Regions from separate parts of the Chitinophaga sp. 01L420 genome, predicted to be linked through region 2. Evidence: riboswitches for the same ligand, from Rfam matches in the RefSeq annotation. Region 2 holds a riboswitch; each other region holds the start of a gene.
What was found. Region 2 has a riboswitch for cobalamin ahead of AC1DP6_RS12970 (DUF6580 family putative transport protein). Riboswitches for the same ligand answer to the same signal wherever they lie in the genome.
Positions count from the first base shown of each region.

Region 1: another riboswitch for cobalamin. It lies ahead of AC1DP6_RS16510 (DUF5074 domain-containing protein); the one in region 2 lies ahead of AC1DP6_RS12970 (DUF6580 family putative transport protein).
Region 3: another riboswitch for cobalamin. It lies ahead of AC1DP6_RS24595 (TonB-dependent receptor); the one in region 2 lies ahead of AC1DP6_RS12970 (DUF6580 family putative transport protein).
Region 4: another riboswitch for cobalamin. It lies ahead of metE (5-methyltetrahydropteroyltriglutamate--homocysteine S-methyltransferase); the one in region 2 lies ahead of AC1DP6_RS12970 (DUF6580 family putative transport protein).

Region 1 covers NZ_JBFTSK010000015.1:112,388-115,972, reverse strand. The annotation lists gene AC1DP6_RS16515 (aldehyde dehydrogenase family protein) at 1-1,257, shown strand, start outside; cobalamin riboswitch at 1,492-1,701, shown strand; gene AC1DP6_RS16510 (DUF5074 domain-containing protein) at 1,882-3,012, shown strand; gene AC1DP6_RS16505 (hypothetical protein) at 3,157-3,585, shown strand, end outside.
Region 2 covers NZ_JBFTSK010000011.1:16,063-20,482, forward strand. The annotation lists gene AC1DP6_RS12965 (TonB-dependent receptor) at 1-1,694, shown strand, start outside; cobalamin riboswitch at 1,880-2,107, shown strand; gene AC1DP6_RS12970 (DUF6580 family putative transport protein) at 2,304-2,897, shown strand; gene AC1DP6_RS12975 (DUF5074 domain-containing protein) at 2,939-4,279, shown strand; gene AC1DP6_RS12980 (hypothetical protein) at 4,325-4,420, shown strand, end outside.
Region 3 covers NZ_JBFTSK010000030.1:102,118-107,878, reverse strand. The annotation lists gene AC1DP6_RS24600 (YncE family protein) at 1-828, opposite strand, end outside; gene AC1DP6_RS24595 (TonB-dependent receptor) at 840-2,870, opposite strand; cobalamin riboswitch at 2,994-3,201, opposite strand; gene AC1DP6_RS24590 (arabinose isomerase) at 3,256-4,677, opposite strand; gene AC1DP6_RS24585 (glycosyl hydrolase) at 4,691-5,761, opposite strand, start outside.
Region 4 covers NZ_JBFTSK010000030.1:111,601-117,361, forward strand. The annotation lists gene metE (5-methyltetrahydropteroyltriglutamate--homocysteine S-methyltransferase) at 1-1,787, opposite strand, end outside; cobalamin riboswitch at 1,885-2,088, opposite strand; gene AC1DP6_RS24630 (SDR family oxidoreductase) at 2,233-3,105, shown strand; gene AC1DP6_RS24635 (RNA polymerase sigma factor) at 3,203-3,946, shown strand; gene AC1DP6_RS24640 (FecR family protein) at 3,856-5,058, shown strand; gene AC1DP6_RS24645 (TonB-dependent receptor) at 5,190-5,761, shown strand, end outside.

The DNA.
Region 1 (3,585 bases), on a different contig from region 2:
TGGGTAAAGGTGAGCCTGGCTGACCGCATAAAAATCATTGAAAAGTTTAGTTTGTTGCTGGAAAAAAACATTGAAAAACTGGCTGCCATACTTACGTCTGAAACGGGGAAGCCATTGCAACAGGCCCGCAATGAAATTAATGGCGCCAGAACACGCATACAATGGATGCTGGAGAATGCAGAAAAATACCTGGCAGATGAATGGGTCACCAATACCGATACACTCAAGGAAAAAATATCCTACGAGCCACTGGGCGTTATCTGTAATATTTCTGCCTGGAATTATCCTTATCTCGTAGGCGTAAATGTGTTTATCCCCGCGTTGTTAGCCGGCAATGCCGTATTATACAAACCTTCTGAATACGCCACGCTGACAGCCATTGAAATAGATAACTTACTGAAGAAAGCGGGCGTGGAGGAAAATGCCTTCAAAGTTGGTATCGGCGGCAAATATGCAGGTGAACATCTGTTGGGTTTAAGATTTGATGGCTTCTTTTTTACCGGCTCCTATAAAACCGGCAAATACATCTATGAAAAAGTAGCGAAGAAAATGGTGCCTTGCCAGCTGGAACTGGGCGGCAAAGATCCACTCTACGTGGCAGACGACATCACCGACATTGCCGCGGTAGCTGAAGCCACCGCTGATGGTGCCTTTTATAACAACGGACAAAGCTGTTGTGCAGTAGAACGTATATACGTACACGAAAATGTATACGATGAATACGTGGCGGCCTTTGTAAAAGCAGTGCGCTCCTGGAAGCTGGGTTTACCTACAGACGATGGTGTATACTTCGGCGCCTTAACAAGGTATGAACAACTGGAAGTACTGGAAGAACAAGTGAAAGATGCCAAAGCAAACGGCGCTACGGTATTACTTGGTGGCAAACGTATTGTGCATGATGGGAATTTCTTTGAACCCACCATTATCGTAGATGTCAATAACAAGATGAAGGTGATGCAGGAAGAAAGCTTTGGCCCAATCATCGGCATCATGAAAGTAAAGACCGACAAAGAAGCCATACAATTCATGAATGATACGGACTACGGACTCACCGCTTCCGTATATTCCAGCAGCCAGGAGAGAGCCGAAACCATTCTCTCGCAGGTAAACAGTGGCACCGGCTACTGGAACTGTTGCGACAGGGTTACAGCAGGATTACCCTGGGCCGGCAGAAAACATTCCGGCATCGGCGCTACCCTATCACATCAGGGCTTACGTGCTTTTACAAAAACAAAATCGTGGCAGATGAAGGGCTGATTATTTTTTCACCACCACGTAACAACCATCCAGCGCATGTTTGTCGGAGGTATCGAATCCGACTGTCAGCAGCTGGAAAGGTAGTTGCTGGGTGGTAGAAAAAATTAAGTAGTGCTTAAAAGATTAATAAAATGTTGTCGGCGACAACACTGGAAAAGATGCCTTGATATTTTTCGATAGTGATGCTACGCACTACCTCCTTCTTTCATTTTGGATTTTACTAATACTTCACGTACGTTTGCATCCACAATTGGTTCCGCCTGCGGGCGGATTAAAAGGGAATCCGGTGCAATACCGGAGCTATCCCCGTAGCTGTGATCCTGCATTCATTTTTGAATGAATTGATTTTCCGGATACTCCATACCACTGTCTGCATGTCCGCAGATGGGAAGGTTCCCGGAAAAGCAGGAGAGCCAGAAGACCTGCCAGATGTCATCAATCATTCAGCGCTTTCGGGTGAAAGGCCAGGAATGTAAGCCTAACGGCATATATTCTATTGTGTAAATATTATTTACCCCTGGGCGCATTATGCAGGTGTGATATCACCGGCTTTTGAGTTTTGTTTTTTTCCGGATCCAATATCCGGACAGGGAAAAGTATGTCATCATTCCAAATATCTATTATATGAAAAAACAGTTATTATCCTCCTTGTTGGTAGCGTTTGCCTTGTTGGTGGCTTCCTGTAAAAAAGAAGATGCACTGCAGTCATCACAGTTACAAAAGTTGGACGCCAATAACAAAACCGGCGTTACAACATCATTGATTACCGGTAAATATGCAAATGGTTTCTTTATTGCCAATGAAGGATGGTTCGGTCATGGCACCGGCGACCTGCACTTCTATTCGTATAGTGGTGACAGTTTGGTGCAGGACGTATATCACCTGGAAAACCCAACCGGTGCATTAGGTGGACCTTCCAACACATTGCAGTTTGCTACCTTCTTCAACAATAAGCTGTACATCGTAGTAAAAGCCGGTGGACCGCTGGTGGTAACAGATGGTGGCAGCATGGTAGAAACCGGTCGTATCACTACCTTGCCGGGTAACGATGGGCATGCCTTCCTGGGTGTTGATGCCACACACGGATTGCTGAGTGCCAGCGATGGTGTATACCCTATTACACTGCCATCTCTGGCAGTAGGCACTAAAATCAGTGGGGTTGCTGGTTATACCGGTGACATGCTTAAAATTGGCAGTTATGTTTTTGTATTATCTCAAACAGATGGTATCGTAGCCCTGAATAGCAGCACTTATGCTGTAGTGAAAAAGTTCGGCGCTGCTAACCTTGCTTTTGCCGCAGGTAAAGATGGAGCGGTATATGCGACCAATTCAGATTCACTGATTCGCATTGTTCCGTCTACCCTGGCGCGTACTGCGATCAAACTGCCGTTTACCGTGCCTTCTCCGTGGGGAGCATGGCGCCATGCGGGTATTACTGCCTCTACACAGGACAGTGCTATTTTCATTGTGCGCAACAACGGTTTTGCCGGTGGTACACAATTATACCGTTACGTAATTGGCAACGCCGCTTCATTAACTACGCCATTTATCACGCTGCCAACGGGTCAGTATTTCTATGGTGCAGGAGCAGCATATAATAAGGAAAAGAATGAACTGGTAGTGACTACGCTGAACGGATCATTCACCGGTAGTATCAACCGGGTGCTGATTTATGATGCCACCACTACTACCCTGAAAAAAACGCTGACCTACAACGGATGGTATTTCCCGGCTATGCCAGTGTTTCACGAATAAAGAGCCCTAAAATAAAAAGATACCCCGTTTGCCAATGGCAGGCGGGGTATTTTTTATCCCGATACTTCACTAGGATATTCAAGATTTTCTGGTTACTTTAATACGATATTTTTTCCACGTATTTCACTCTTAAACCATTGTTAAATGAGCGTTAAACTCACTCAGGTATCCACGTTTTTTTGTGCCCTGCTATTGCTATTATGTTTAGGCGGTAGCAAAGTTGTTGCCCAGGTAGGACCCGTTAGTATTTCTGGACCCACTACTGTGACTCCCGGCAGCGTTGGCATCTATTCACTGGTACCCACTGTTAGCGGCAGCACGTACGTAGCCTGGAACGTTACCGGGGATGGACAGATTATTTCTGCACCACCCAATACCGGTCTGGAAGGTTATGGCATCAACACCTGCTATGTCACCTGGGGACCCAACATTCAAACCGTTTATCTGACGGTAACGCTGGCCCGGAATACTCCGATACAGCAGTACACGCTGCGGATAACACGGGGAACGGGACTGAATGGTGCAGATAGTTATGAGGTAGTGAAGCAGGTACCAGCTGCGGAAAAAATAGCG
Region 2 (4,420 bases):
GAAATTTTAATTACTTCAACAATAACCGCGACTACCTGTATAACCATCCACCGGCCAGTTTTAAAGTTAATTTCCTCAGTGCCTATGTGCAGGATGAAATCAGGGTTTCGCCGCGATTTAAAGTGATGCCGGGTGTTAGAATAGATTGGGCGAATATTCCGGGTAAAGCGCCGTTGAGTAACCGTACCAAGGAGGCTTTTCGTGATCCGTATTTCGGAACCACGTATACCTACACGCCTATGAGTGACATCAATCAGAAATATTTATCACAACCGCAGATATCGCCGCGGATTGGTTTCAGGGCCGACCTGAATGAAAGCCGCACGCTGATACTGAGGGGAGGAGTAGGTGTTTTCACGGGCCGTATTCCTTTGGCATGGCTGGGATACGCCTATTATAATACCGGCAATTCCTTTGGGTCCATCGATCTGCGAACAAATGGTGTTCCGCCTAATCCTTTCCAACCGGGCACCGATCCTTTACTGCGGCCGGAAAGCAGTCCGTATGATGGAATTGCCGCCTTTGCTCATCAGCAAGGCCGGGTAGTGAATGATCCCAATGCCGGACAAACACAGATCGATGTAATAGACAACAATTTCGTGATGCCTGCTGTCATGAGAAGCAGTCTTGCAGTGGACTATACCGATCAGCATGGATTCAATTATTCGTTGGAGGGTATCTATACCAAAACGATCAAAGATGTAAGGTTTATACAAATCAATCTGAAAGATAATCCTTCCTACTATGCATATGACACCGCACAGCATTTGAGAAAGCAGCCGATATATGGAGGCAGCGTTGATCCGCGGTTGGCAAATGGATACCTGCTTACTAATACTGACAAAGGTTTCAGATACAGTCTTACGGCCAAAATAAGTCGCAGATTTACTAATGGCTTTCATTTCACCGCTGCTTATACCTATGGAAAATCGAAAGATATCTCCAACGGTATCCGGAATTCTATGGAATCGAACTGGCAACTGAACCAGGCGCTGAATCCTAATGATCCTGCGCTGTCTTTATCCAACTTCGATATCAGGCATCGGATCATTGCTATGACAGGATACGACCGTCGCTGGTCCGACAGGTGGCGCAGTGTGATTTCGATTTTCTTTTCGGCGCAATCAGGCAGTCCGTTTACCTATGGATTCGTTAACTATACGCCGCAAAATACACCGCAGCAGATCGCGCTGGCATATATACCGGCAAAAGGTGAAACGATCAATTTCTTTGCTACGCAATATGCGGCAGATGGAAATACAATTATCAGTACTGCGCAGGTGCAGGCAGCCGCTTTCGATCATTTCATTGACAACAACAAATATTTAAGTTCACGCAGAGGCGATTTTACAGAACGTAATACCGGAAGAACTCCCTGGAATGTAAATGCTGATCTGCACCTTTCACAGGAACTTACGCTTTTTAAAGAGAAACCATTGAAAGACCGCCATACTATTATGTTTTCTGTAGACATCATGAACTTCACCAATCTGCTCAACAAGGAATGGGGATGGAGTTATTTTTCGCCCAACACCTATAACTCGACCGCCAGTATCGGCTTGCAACCGTATATTCCTGCACGTAGTTCGCAGGGGTATCCGCTTTACCAGTTCAAGGATCCGGGTAAGCCTTACTCCATCGATCCGTTGACCTCGCGCTGGCAAATGCAGTTAGGGTTGCGATATAGTTTGTAGAATTACGAATTACGAATTACGAATTACGAATTGGTGAGTAGATATAAGCGATGTTGATCTTCGCGTTTACTATCTACTCACCAATTCGTAATTCGTAATTCGTAATTCGTAATTCGTAATTCGTAATTCGTAATTCGTAATTCGTAATTCGTAATTCGTAATTTGGAGAAACCATCTGCTTTCATTAATTTGCGCCTGCAACTGGTTATTCTAGCATGTATGCAAGAATATTAAAAGGGAATCCGGTGTAAAACCGGAGCTATCCCCGTAGCTGTAAATCCTGCTGCCTGTGTGACCACAGGTATCGTTTTTTCGGAGTTAATTCCTCCTTGCCACTGTTCCGCTTATCTGGAACGGGAAGGCGACCGAAAAAGCAGGAAAGCCAGAAGACCTGCCCTTTGCAACTATATATCATGTTTTCGGGTGAAGAACATGGATGTATTTTTCCCGGTGTTCCGGTTTTTTATTTTGGTAAAAAAGAATTTTTGTATCTGATTGACTGTGCCTGATAGCGCATGTCATCACTTATAGCATGTATGTTTTCTTTCGTGAGAGATCATTTGATTTCTTCATGCAGCATCCCTATTCCCTTTATAATAACGATTAACAATGACTGATAAAAAAATTGACCCACGTTTTCTTGTTTTACTTGTTTTTATTTTAGGTGCTGGCCTCATACGTGTATTAGGTGCGGGTAATCTGATGCCCTATCCAAACTTTACACCGATTGGCGCTATGGCCCTTTTTGCAGGCGCCTATTTCAGTAATCTTTTCAAGTCGTATGCCTTTCCTATTCTAACATTATTCATCAGCGATATCATCATATCTCACGTGATATATCCGGAATATGCTACAGGATTGCTTTATAGTGGCTGGGCATGGAACTATGCCGCCTTTGCACTCATGGTAACAGCAGGCAGAATGATCATCAAAAAAGTAACGCCTCTCCGCATACTTCTTTCCGCTTTGTCTGCCGGATTGATACATTGGATCGTTTCTGATTTCGGGGTATGGATTAATCATGGTATTAATATTACTACCGGTAAACCCTATACGTACAACCTTGCAGGTTTGTTGCAATGTTATTACCTCGCTTTACCATTTTTAAAGAATATGCTCGTGGCAAATCTTTTTTATTCAACGGTATTCTTTGGTTCTTTTGAAATGCTGAAATACCGCTACCCCAAAGCATTACATGCATAATTGAAACAACTGTAGCTTAATCATCAATCAAATATATAAACATGCGATTTTCGGGAAGTACTTTCTTTGTAGTTTCTATTTTAGCACTGGCAATGTCATGTAAAAAAAATGACGACACCATTCCCGGTCCCGGTGTGGACAAAACCGGAGGTGCAGATTCTATACATATTGGCGCTACGCTTTCTTATCATCCCAGGATAAACAATCCCGTTGGCGCGACCTTCAGTTGGAAAATAAATGGAAATGCAGTCGGAAATGATTCGGTATATACTTTCACGGCAAGTGCCCGGGGGGATTACCATATCGTATTTACAGCCAGCAATGCCGGTGCTTCAGACTCCGCGATCTACCAGGTAAAGGTGTGGGGTAAGTATGAAAACGGCTTTTTGGTAGTACAGGAAGGACAGTATGGAACTACTTCCGGCGACTTATTCTATTATAGTTATGATAGTAATAAGATTGCTAAAGATGTATTTAAAACAGAAAATCCCGGTAAAGATTTTGGCCCAACCAGTGCAACACTGCAGTTTGCCACCATCCATAAAGGTAAGGTGTATATGTCTGTAAAAGTAGGTGGTCCACTGGTGGTAGCCGATGCATATACCATGAAAGAAACAGGCAGGGTAGATCATCTTCCGCAGGAGGAAGGTCATGCCTTTACAGGAATAGATGATACAAGAGGTTTGTTAAGTGCAGTAGATGGCGTATACCGTGTAAACCTCACTGGTCCGACCATAGGGACTAAGATAGATGGCATTAATTCATCTGCTGGTGATATGATGGTAGCCGGAGACTATGTATTTGTACTTACACAAAATGATGGTATCGTTATATTAAAAACATCAGACTACAGTATCGTAAAGAAATATCCCAAGGGTACTATAGGCTTTGCCCGTACCAAAGATGGCGCGGTGTGGGCGGCAGGTGATTCCGCACTGTTACGTATTGACCCTGTTAGTCTCGCTGTGACTGAAACCCCCGTACCATTTAAAGTAACCAACCCCTGGGCTTTATGGTCATGGCATTCAGGCGGTATCGCTACCAGCAGATCCGGTAACGAAGTATTCATTGCTGAACGTAAAGACGGACCTGGTATTGGTGGTACGCTGGAATACAGTGGAACCAAAATATATAAATACACTGCCGGCAACGAGGCTTCTTTTGCAACGCCATTCATCACGATTCCCAATGGTCAATATTTCTATGGCTCGGCGGTAAGGTTCAATGAAAGAACAAAAGAACTCGTGGTGCTGACGCTGACGGACGAGTGGGGAAGCAGTAATGATAACAGATGGTTATTCTATGATGCTACTACTGGTTCTTTAAAACAAACAGTACGTTATGTCGGATATTATTTCCCTACACTTCCCGTATTTTATTAAGATGGGAACTATTTAACTGTTTTTTAAACCTCAACAATAATTAGTATGCGAAAATCCTATTTGACATCTTTAGGCCTTGGTAGTCTTTTAATGTTGGCTGCCTGTCAGAAAGAAAATCTTTCTGCCGGTCTTGAACCTATG
Region 3 (5,761 bases), on a different contig from region 2:
GAGATTGCTGGCGCCTATGTCGAATGTTTTCTTTACTGCGTCTGTTTTGGTATCAATCACAAACAGCTTAGAGGAAGTTTTCCGGTAATCACCACGGGAGGTCACGTATATATCGCCATCGCCGTCTACCTTTAGCCGGTCGAGGTTAATGGCTACATCAATTTTTTTAGTTTCGGTGAAGGTAAGCAGGTCAATCACTGATACGGTGCGGTCGTAGTTGGGTACGCGGTAACCGCCTGAATTGGCCACATATAACTTGTTGCCTACTACTGCCATTTCTTCCGGCTGATAACCTACAATTACTTTACGGGTAACTTGCAGGGTGCTGGTATCTACTTCTGCCACAAATCCGATGGGCGCGTTTTCATCCACTTTTACAGGGCCGGCATAAGAACTCACATAGGCTTTACCGTTAGCAAAGGCAATATAGCGGCAGTTGAGGATATCAATTTTTCCCAGGCGCTTGGTGGTGGCTACATCCATCACTTCTACCTTGTTGGATACGTTGATGACGGCGTATAGTTTACTGCCATACATCTGAATGTCATTACCTACATCGCCCAGCTCTTTCACCACCGTAGGGTTTTTTTCTGCGTAGATATTTTTTTTATAAAAGCCGGTGGTGTAGTCGAAGTAATCCAGGGAAGCTTTGTTGCTGCCCATATTGCCTTCATTAAGCATATAGATGCCAACGTAGGGTGCATTAGGATCTGGTGTGGTAACAGGCGTGAGTACCGGCGGTACAATGGTGGCGTCTTTTCTGCAACCACTGTTGATCATACCAATGGCTGCAACCAGTAAACATGTATTCTTTAATTGTTTCATCATGGCATTTCAGATTAAATATTGACCGCTAAAATGAAGCGGTAATTTCTACCCGGCATCGGGTAGCTTTGCACCACTTCATAGAACTGGTTGGCCAGGTTATTTACCTGTGCAGTTACGTGAACGTGGGTACGTTTATAGTTGAATTGTTTGCCAAGGGATAAGTCGCTGGTATACCATGGTTGTACATAGTTTTCCGGTATATTATCCTTGCCGTTATATCTTTCTCCTGTATAAATAAAGCTGTAGTTGGCTTCCCAGTTTTTAAAATCGGCGCCCAGTATGAGTGAGCCGCTATGACGGGGAATGTAGGCAATCTGCTGACGATAGAACGTCTTTGTTGGATTGGTATAATCCAATGCCTGTTGGAAAGTATAGGTGGCTCTTAACAGCATATTCAGTTGCTGTTTGATGCGCCAGCCTGCATTTGCTTTTACATCGAGGCCATTAATTTTTACTTTGCCCAGGTTCATCATGGTCCATGCAAATTGATTTTGTCCGGGTATGGCTACAATCTTGTCGGTTATCTCGTTATAGTATCCATCCACTTCTACGCCGGCTTGTGTAAACCATTTACCAATGAACGATTTATTCCAGGTGACGCCTGCATCATATTGTGTGGCGAACTCTGGTTGCAGAAAGCGGTTACCGATTTCGGTATAATAGAGATCGTTGAACGTAGGCATGCGGAAGATGCGTTTATAAAAGGCACGCAGGCGTATATCGGGTGTTGGTAATGGTTGCCAGGAAACAAATACAGCAGGGGTAAATTTCTGCTGATAAGGTGCCGCGGCGTTTAGTTTTACAGTTTCACTCACAAAAGTTCCCAACAGGCTGGCCTGCGCACTGAATCGCTTAAAGTTGACAGCAGAAGCACCTGCTACGAGGGTGGTGTACCTGGTAGGATAGCTGAATTCTCTCAGGTCGGCATCCAGTTTATTCCATTGAAAATCGCTGGAAAGAGAGACGGTCCACCAGCTAGTCAGTGCATACTGCTGCGCCATAGAAAAATACATTTCGTATTGGCGGTAATGATTGTTTGCCCGAAACTGTGCGGTATCGAGGGCCAGATAATGCGTATAGTCATATGCATATTTGGCATTGAGCAGGATGCTGTAACGTTTGGTAATTTCTTTACGGAAAGAAGATTGGATGAACAGGTTGCGATCCCAAAGGCGGTCAATATGCCCGAATACATTGTTGACAATAAAGCCGGGTAATCCTCTTTCAGCATTATAATAATATATTTTGGTACTCCATTCGCCGCCTTTCATAACGCCATTGAGCCCGCCTTCTATCCGTACAGCGTTGACATCGCCGTTTTTGCGATAGGCGCTGGTGTCGTAAGCCAGATTTTTGAGTGAGTCGAATTTGGCATAACTGTATTTATAACGGCCGGTAGCGCTGGTCCACTCGCTGCTGAAGGAGGCGGATATTTTGTCGTTGATTTTTTGTTGCCAGAGCAGGGAAGGGTTGAACAGGCCAAAGGAGCCTGTTTTAACAGTCGCTCTCACATGTGTTTTTTCACCTGGAGCGAATTTAGGTTTGAGAGAAGTCAGATAAATGGAGCCGGCAGATCCGAAGTCTTTGGCCGGTTGAAAGATGTTACTTTTTTGTCCGTTATACAGGGCGATTTCTTCCATGTTGTCCAGGGAAAATTTACCCAGATCTACCTGTCCGTTTTGGGCGTTGCCGAGTTCAATGCCATCATAGAATACACCGGTATGGTTGGATCCCATACTGCGGATATCCACTGTTTGCAGGCCTCCTATGCCACCGTAATCTTTGATCTGCACGCCGGAGAAGAAGCGGAGCGCATCTGCCACAGAATGGCTGCCCAGTCTGTTGAGTTCTTTTGCCTGCAATTTTTGCCCGGGGCTTATTTCTTTGCCTGTCCGCGAAGCGGTGACGGACACCTCCCGGAGATCTTTGGTGGTAATCGTATCTGCCTGCTGTGCTTTAATGGTTGTTGCCGGCCAGATGATGAAGATCATCACATACAAGCATACCTTAGTCAGTGAACAGGCTTGTTCAGTGAAACGCATAATTTTAAACCTGTTAATATTCCATCAACAGCCTTCGACAGGAGAAAAAATAATTAGGAAAGCGCACGTGTACAGGAACATCCTATAGCTTGCATTTATCCCTAAGCTTCATTCCACGAAAGCTCAAAAATCAGTTGTATGGCAGGTATTCTGACTTATCTCTGCTTTCGGCGACCTTCCCATTGAATGATCAACAGTGGCCTTGAGTGGTGTTGCCTTAGCATTGTATGAGACTTACAGCAGRGGGACTGTCCGGGATTTTCACCCATGTTCCCTTTTAATTATTCATGTCCGGAGTGGACATGGATAAACCATAACGGAGCAAAAGTAGGCTATTATTCTGTTGATTCAAAACGAAAGGGGGCGAGGGGTGGTATCTGCTTCGTTAGCATACCTTTACGGTAGCAATGTCCAGTATATTTCCCAGCTTTTCAATCTTACCGGCTATATGCCCGATGCCAATGGCGCAGTGATGCGCGGGGCCTTCTTTACTCCAGTTGTTGACAAATGTTTTTACATCCAGTGAAAACCGGTACCGGCTATTGGTATTACCGATCTTCAAAATAGGGCCCGGTACCGAATCGCCTTGTGCCACCAGCAATTTTAATTTGCCGTCGTGGGTTTCTACTACAGATAGTAAAGTGACCGGGCCATGTTTTACTTTCATCTCAATAGACAAGCCCTTACCGGGTTTGCCATGGTATACGCCTAATGGTTTCAGCAGGGGGCGGCCTTCGGCAATTGCCAGGTGACCGGGACCATCATGTCCCATGAGGATAATGCCGGCATTAAAATCCAGACCGTAGAATTCTGTGAAGGAGCCACCCGCCTGGAAAAGGTCGAGGATCTTCATGGCCTGTGCATTCTTCACTTCATATTCACCCGCTACCGGTACCTGGTGAGCGGTGAGTAAGGAGTTGCCGGTGATAACGGAAGCAATGAGATCTTCATATTCACCATCGGGAGTGCCTTCGTAGTAGTAGCAGAGGGAGCCGAGCTGATGATGTGCTACCATCTTATCCAGGGCTACCGCAGTATGAGCGGCGCGTACAATCTCCTGCGGCGGACATTCCTCCAGTACTTCCATTTCCTGGTGGATCTGTTGTATTTTATGTTCTATTTCGGTGGGTGTTACCTGTTGGTGAAAGGCGGCGAGGTCGCACATTTCAAGATGTTGGATATGTCCGCCAAAGGTGGTTGCCTGCAGGGTAAGGTCGGAATAGATGTCCAGCATACCGTTATAGTAGTGGCCTAACACACCCAGACGGTTGTTCCGCATGCCGGCGGCTACTGCAGCAGCTTCTTTCCAGTCGGCTATTTCCTGCCATGCTTCCGCATCGTCCAGTGTGCCGGTTACCTGGTAAAAAGGAATGCCGGCGCGGTTAAATACGTTGGCGATTTCCGGAACAGCGCATGCCTGGCAGTTGGCGAGCCATTCACCGGTCATGAGGCCCCTGTCGCCTAATCCGTTGAACCACTCGTAATCGATGGCGGCCACCGGTTGCAGGTTGAGGATCACTACGGGTACTTTGGCTTTTTGCACTACTGGCAATACAGTGGCTGATAGTGCATAAGTAGATACATATAAAAAGATGATGCTGACATCGTTGGTTTTAAAAAGTGTTGCTGCTGCTCTGGCGTTTTCTACAGAGTCTACCAGGCCTGCATCCAGTACCGTAACGGTATCACTTTCCAGCTGCCTCGCTATTTGGAGCTGATAGGATTCCAGTCTTTCCTTTAATCCTTCAAACTGCGACCAGTAGGTAGCGAGGCCAATTCCAAATAATCCCACTTTAATATTTACCATATCCTTCCGTTATTTAGTGCCGGGCACGTTGTTCAATGTCAAAGTCAGTCATCATACCGTAGTCATAGGTGTCATAGGCATTTCCGGGGGGATGCTGTTTCACATTCCCGAAATGCCAGGGCGACACTATTCCTGGTTGAGGGTTATTGTGATGCGGCCCGAGCGTGTTTTTTAAACTACCGGTGATGGTCACTTCCACAGTGTTATCACCCTCCCGCATATACGAAGAAATGTCGGCGGTATAAGGAGGAATATCTATGACCCCTGCGGCTTTACCATTTACTTTTATAGCAGCAGCAGTGCCTTTCCATTCTTTTAGTCTTACCTGGTAGTTGGTACCGGCTGAGCCGCGGAAATGTTTCGTATAGGCTACACTGTGACCATACAATGGCATGCCCATGTTCCGCCAGCTGCCGAGCGAAAGCGGGGCGGCTTTAGCAATTTCCCAGCCTTTAGCCACGGGTGCCAGGTTGAAATTTCCGATGATATATACCGGTTCTATCTCTGCAAAAACACGCATGGGAGCAGCGATTATTTCCAGTTGGTTTTCTCCGGGTTTACTATTGCTGATGTCGTACACAGCAAAGTCTTTGTCCAGCCACCAGCGGCCTTTTACAGGTGCCAGCAGTTTCCCGTTCAGCTTTACTTTCCATATGTCCGGTCTTTCTACTACTGCCTGCATATGACTTCTGTCTGCATCGTTGATGGTGAAATGATACACGGCGTTCACCTTGCTACCGGCAGGAAAAGTATCCCGCTGTACGATGTTTCGTTTGTATTGTACGGAGGTATTCCAGGGATTGCCATTATGGAATCCGTAATGTTTGAACGTAAGGTCTGCTGCTTTCAGCACATGTATATCGTTGTAGGTGCTGTCGCCGATGTGGAGGTCGCAGAAATCGATATTGAGTACATTGGGCAAAAGGCGCTGAATACTGAGCGGGGTGGCTTTTACCGGTGTACCGGTCCAGGGCGCCGTGTAGGCGGTGCCGTTATGCATGGGTTGGTCTCCCGCAAATAACAGCATACTGCCGGCTGGCGGCAGGTCGTAGTGAATAGTGAGATAGCCGTTATCTGCGGTAGC
Region 4 (5,761 bases), on a different contig from region 2:
GCTTGTGCAAAGCTGCTCCAACGCACCGTCATGTCTGCAGGACGGCTTACATCACCAAAAATAACCGGTGGTTTTACACAACGGCTGCCATAACTCTGTACCCAGCCATTTTTAGTAAACAGGAATCCATCTAACTGTTCGCCAAAATACTCCACCATGTCGTTGCGCTCAAATTCGCCGTGCACGAGTACATCCAGGCCAATTTCTTCCTGCCAGCGGATCACTTCTATGGTTGCCTTTTCTATGGCGGCATCATATTGTGCTACTGTCAGTTCTCCTTTTTTCAATCTTGCTCTTAACTGCCGGATATCATCCGTTTGTGGGAAGGAGCCAATGGTAGTGGTCGGGAATAATGGCAGGCCAAACTGCTCCTGCTGTATGGCCTGACGAACCGTAAAGGCACTTTTCCTGCTGGCATCACTCAATGTAAATGCTGCGACCCTGTCTTTTACGGCTTTACGGTGAATAAGCCCTGATGCTGCACGGTTGCGAATCGCGTCCTCATTGGCAGCCAGTAGTGCTGTATTTCCTTTTACAATATCCCGCAGCTCCTTTAATTCCTGCAGCTTTTGTTTGGCGAAGGCCATCCAGTTTTTTATTTCGGGAGATATCGCTGTTTCGTAATCCAGATCACAAGGAACATGTAAGAGCGAGCAGGAAGGTGCAATGGCGATGCTGTCTTCCCCTAAAACTTTAATAGCCCTATGTATAAATGCTAATGATTTTGTGTAGTCATTCTTCCAGATATTTCTGCCATCAACTACCCCCAGAGAGAGTTGCAATTTGCTGTTGGCGATCCTTGTCTGCAATACATCTTCCAGTTGCGATGGACAACGTACCAGGTCCAGGTGCAGCGTCTGCACCGGCAATGCCAGTATTGCCGGCAGGTGCTGGCCATAACATTCAAAGTAGGAAGCCAGCACAATATGCAACTGCGGGAAGGCAGCATGTATTTGCGCATATGAATCGGTAAGTACCTGCAATGCTTCCGCAGAAAGATTGAGTGATAAGCAGGGCTCATCCAGTTGTACCACGGTGGCTCCTGCCTTAGTTAAAAGGTCAAATATTTCCAGGTACACCGGCAGCAATTTATCTATCAATGATAACCGGTTAAATCCTGCTTCTTTTTCTTTACCCAGTAACAGGAAGGAAACGGGGCCCAGTAATACCGGCTTGGCAGCATAGCCTGCATTCTTTGCTTCCAGGAACTGGTCCACCACTTTGCGGGAAAACAGGTGGAAGTCCTGGCTGGCGGTAAATTCAGGAACAATATAGTGGTAGTTGGTATCAAACCATTTCGTCATTTCCATGGCGGTGATATCATCTCCATCCCGCTGATAACCTCTGGCCATCGCAAACAACAGGTCTGTTTCAGATAACTGTTTTGCAGTGAGGGTCTGGTATCTGGCTGGTATAGCGCCCATCATCAGCGAGGTATCCAGTACCTGGTCATAATAGGAAAAATCGTTACAGGGAATCCAGTCGATCCCCGCCTGCTTTTGCAGTTCCCAGTTTTGCAACCGGATGCCGGCGGCAACTTCCTGTAGAGCAGAAATAGTAATGCTGCCTGTCCAGTAGCTTTCGCAGGCCTTCTTCAATTCACGCTGGCTACCTATCCTCGGATAGCCTAAGTTGTGGATAATCATTGCTGATTGTTTAAAAGGTGATACATGATGTTCACGCTCTTGTACATACCATAGCAATGCTTTAACAGGAGAAAGTGTAAGAGAGGAGAAGATAGTACGTAATTGTTGCTGACAGGCATGATCCCGGATGCAATACAGCATTGGTAGACGGACCTTTTAAAAAGCGTCCATCTGTCATACCTGTTCTTGAAAAATTACTACATACCAAAACCTGACCTGCTTCAATCCCCGAAAGCAGTGTCAAAGTGAAATAAAGGCAGGTCTCCTGGCTCGTTTCACTGTTAAACACCTTCCCATTCCTCCAACGGAACAGTGGTATATTGTTTACCAGTTGCAGATAAATTATCTGCGCAAAACTTACAGTTGCGGGACAGCCTGTGATTTACACACAGTTCCCTTTTAATCCCGCTTTTCAGCGGGAACCATTACTTGCTTCGATTGTAATACGTAAAGAACCGGGGGCGAAGATAATAAATCCCGGCAACTATCAAATTTAAGTTCCCGGCCGTTTTACAGCGGGATTTCGTTTTCTTACAATGTGGCGCAATAACAAAAAGTGAGTTTTACATCATAAAACGAACAAAAAATGAAACAAGCTAACATCCTGATTACAGGCGCCACCGGCAACATTGGTACAACACTGGCCAAACAGTTATCCGCACAAGGAATTCCTTTTCGTGCCATGGTAAGAACTACAGACGATCAGGCCCGCGCACTCCACGCGTTACCGGGAGCAGAAGCCGTGATCGGAGATTTTAATAATCCCGACAGCGTAGCCAGGGCTTTACAGGGAATAGAAAAAGCTTTCCTCCTCACGAACTCTTCTGAGCAAGCCGAAAAGTTACAAAGTGATTTCGTAGACGTTGCAAGCCATGCCGGAGTACAACATATTGTAAAACTCTCCCAGTTGCATGCCGCACCGCAATCGCCGGTACGTTTTCTCCGGTATCATGCTGCCGTGGAACAAAAGATCCGCGAATCCGGTATTGACTACACTTTCCTGCGACCTAATTTATTTATGCAGGGACTGCTGGGCTTCCGGGATCCCATCATACAACAGGGGAAGTTTTTCGCCACCGCCGGAGAGGCGCCGATTAGCCTGGTAGACATCCGGGATATTGCCGAAATAGCAGCCTTCGCACTCTCCACTCCCGGCCATGCAGGCAAAATATATGATATTACCGGGCCCGAATCCCTCACACACCAGGAATTGGCAACCAAACTGTCTATCGCCCTGGGACGTACCATCAGCTATGTCAATGTTTCATCGGATCAGTTACTCCAGGCCTTGTTACAGGTAGGATTCCCCTTGTGGCAGGCAGAAGGCCTGATCGAAGATTATGCCCACTATGCCCGCGGAGAAGCAGCCGCCATCTCACCGGCAGTGCAGCAGGTGACAGGTCATGCGCCCCGCAATTTTGACCACTTTATACAGGAATATGCAGCACTGTTTGCCTAGCCGCAACATGCCATCGTTTTCTTCTTTTACTGACATAAGAAAAAAACGATGGCATTTTATTGCCAAATTCTTATTTTAGCATTAAATAACGAATCCAGTGGGCAATGAAGAAGCTGTTCTGTTGAAGAAACTGCAGCAAGGGGATGCAGAAGCTTACATAACATTATACAACCAATACTACCCCTCACTTTATACCTACATACTCCACTTTATCAATGTTCCGGAATTTGCGGAAGACGCACTACAGGAAGTATTCATAAAGATTTGGGAGATAAGGGAGCGGATCAATCCTGAACTGTCCTTTAGCGGCTACTTATACCGTATTACCCGTAATCATGTCTTTAAATCATTAAAGAAAATAACCGCCGACGAAGCACTCCGCCTGCAGGTCATGCAGGAATTACAACGGCAAACAGAAGATGCAGATACCAAACTGATATGGAAGGAATATGAAGCGTTATTGCACCAGGCAATCCGTCAACTCCCTCCTCAACGGCAAAAAGTGTTCAGGCTATGTCGCGAAGAAAGCAAAAGCTATGAAGAGGTAGCGCAGGAATTAGGCATTTCCCGGAATACCGTCAAAGAACATATGGTCCTCGCCATGAAAAGCATCCGGTTTTTCTTCTATACCAATAGTGACGGCCTGCTCCCGGTCTTCTTTTTATCCAGTATGATGCTGGACCCCAGCCCCGCTGAAAAAAAATTTTCACCTCCACCCACCCTACCTGTCGTTTCCGGGATAGTATATACATGTCCACAGAAAGAAACGAAGCTTATTACCAACAATTGCTCCTCCGATGGCAACAACGGATATGTACTCCAACGGAAGCCATTGAGCTGATGGACTATCTGCGGCAGGACATTTCCAACCGCACCCTGTTAAATGAATTACAGACCGCATTCCGGCAGGTTAAGCCAGAAAAAGCATTATCACCTGCCGATCCGGGCGAAAGGGTCAGGAAAGAGCTGCTAAAACACATACAGGCATCTCCCGTTATTCCTATCCACCAGCCCCGGAAAAATACCGGTAGATTCAAACTCGCGGCAGCAGCAGCGATCCTGGTTGGTATGGCTATTCCGGCAGGATATCTCCTGCTGCAGCAGCGACACATATCCCAACCAGCCATCCCTACGGTGGTACAAACGAAAACTACCACAAACAGCCACAAAGCGGTACTCACCCTGGCCAATGGAGAAAAAATTGTACTCGACCAGAAAGGCATGCAACAACTGGCACAACAGGGCAGCACTACCATCCGGACAAAAAACGGACAACTGGTATACGAAAAAACAAACGGCGAAGCCAGCGCCCCACTCTATAATACCCTCACCACCGCTGCTGGCGAAACCTATCCGCTGGTACTTGCCGATGGAAGCAAAATATGGCTCAATGCCTCATCATCCATCCGTTTCCCCGCCACATTTGCAGGCAACGAGCGCAAAATTGCACTCACCGGAGAAGCCTACTTTGAAATTGCCCACGATGCACATAAACCTTTCCGCATCCAGGTAAAACAAATCACAGTAGACGTACTGGGCACACACTTTAATATCAACTCCTACGCAGACGAAGCCACTATCAACACCACACTGCTGGAAGGAGCCGTAAAAATAAACAGTGACAAAGGCAGTATGCAACTGGCTCCGGGAGAACAGTCGCAGGTAAGCGCCAATGGAACTTTAAAACGGGTGGCCGGCATCAACACAGACGAAATTGTAGCCTGGAAAGAAGGCTACTTCCGGTTCGAGAGCGCAGACCTGACCACCGTATTGCGACAATTCTCCCATTGGTACGATCTGGAAATCGTATACGAAGGCAAAGTAAAACCAAGAAAATTCTTTGGTATGATCAGCCGCAGCAGCAGCCTGGTCAATGTATTGAAAATGTTGGATGCAAATAATATTTCATATAAAATAGAAGGAAAAAAACTGATTGTCAGAGGTGATGAATAAAATAGTGAACAACACCTCCGTTTCCGGGTGAATAGTCAAATCAACCAATAGCAGGCGGATAAGCCAACGTAGCACTGAATAAAGTCGATAGAACAACCAAATCATTTATCTAATCAAAACTCAGCACAAGTATGCAATCAAGCACTGTTGCCTGTACCCGGTATGATAGGAGCCGGCGTTCAACCAAACACCTAAAGGTCGGTAAACTACTGACCCTGCTTTGTCTCGCCACCGGTATGCAGGTGAACGCGGCAAAATCACAGAACCAGGTGGTAAACCTGTCGCTCAAAAATGCCACCGCCAAAGATGTATTCCGGGAAATCAACAAGCAAACAGGGCTCAACATCCTGGCGGATGAAGCCTTGCTGGAGAAAGGTGGCAAAGCTAACATCGAGGTAAAGAATATGCCTGTTGGCGATGCACTGAATATTTTTATGCGCAACCAGCCACTCTCCTACACCATTGAAGGCGGGGCGATTATCGTAAAAAACAAGCCAGCCACTCAGCCGGCCAGTACACCACCACCACCCATAGAAATTCATGGTACCGTAACCACCGCCAAAGGACAACCTTTACCTGGTGCTACTGTTACTGTAAAAGGCACCAGACATGGCGCTGTTACCAAAGCAGATGGTAGCTTCAGCATCTCCGCCAATCCGGGAGAAACACTGGAGTTCTCCATGGTAGGCTTTAAACCATGGTC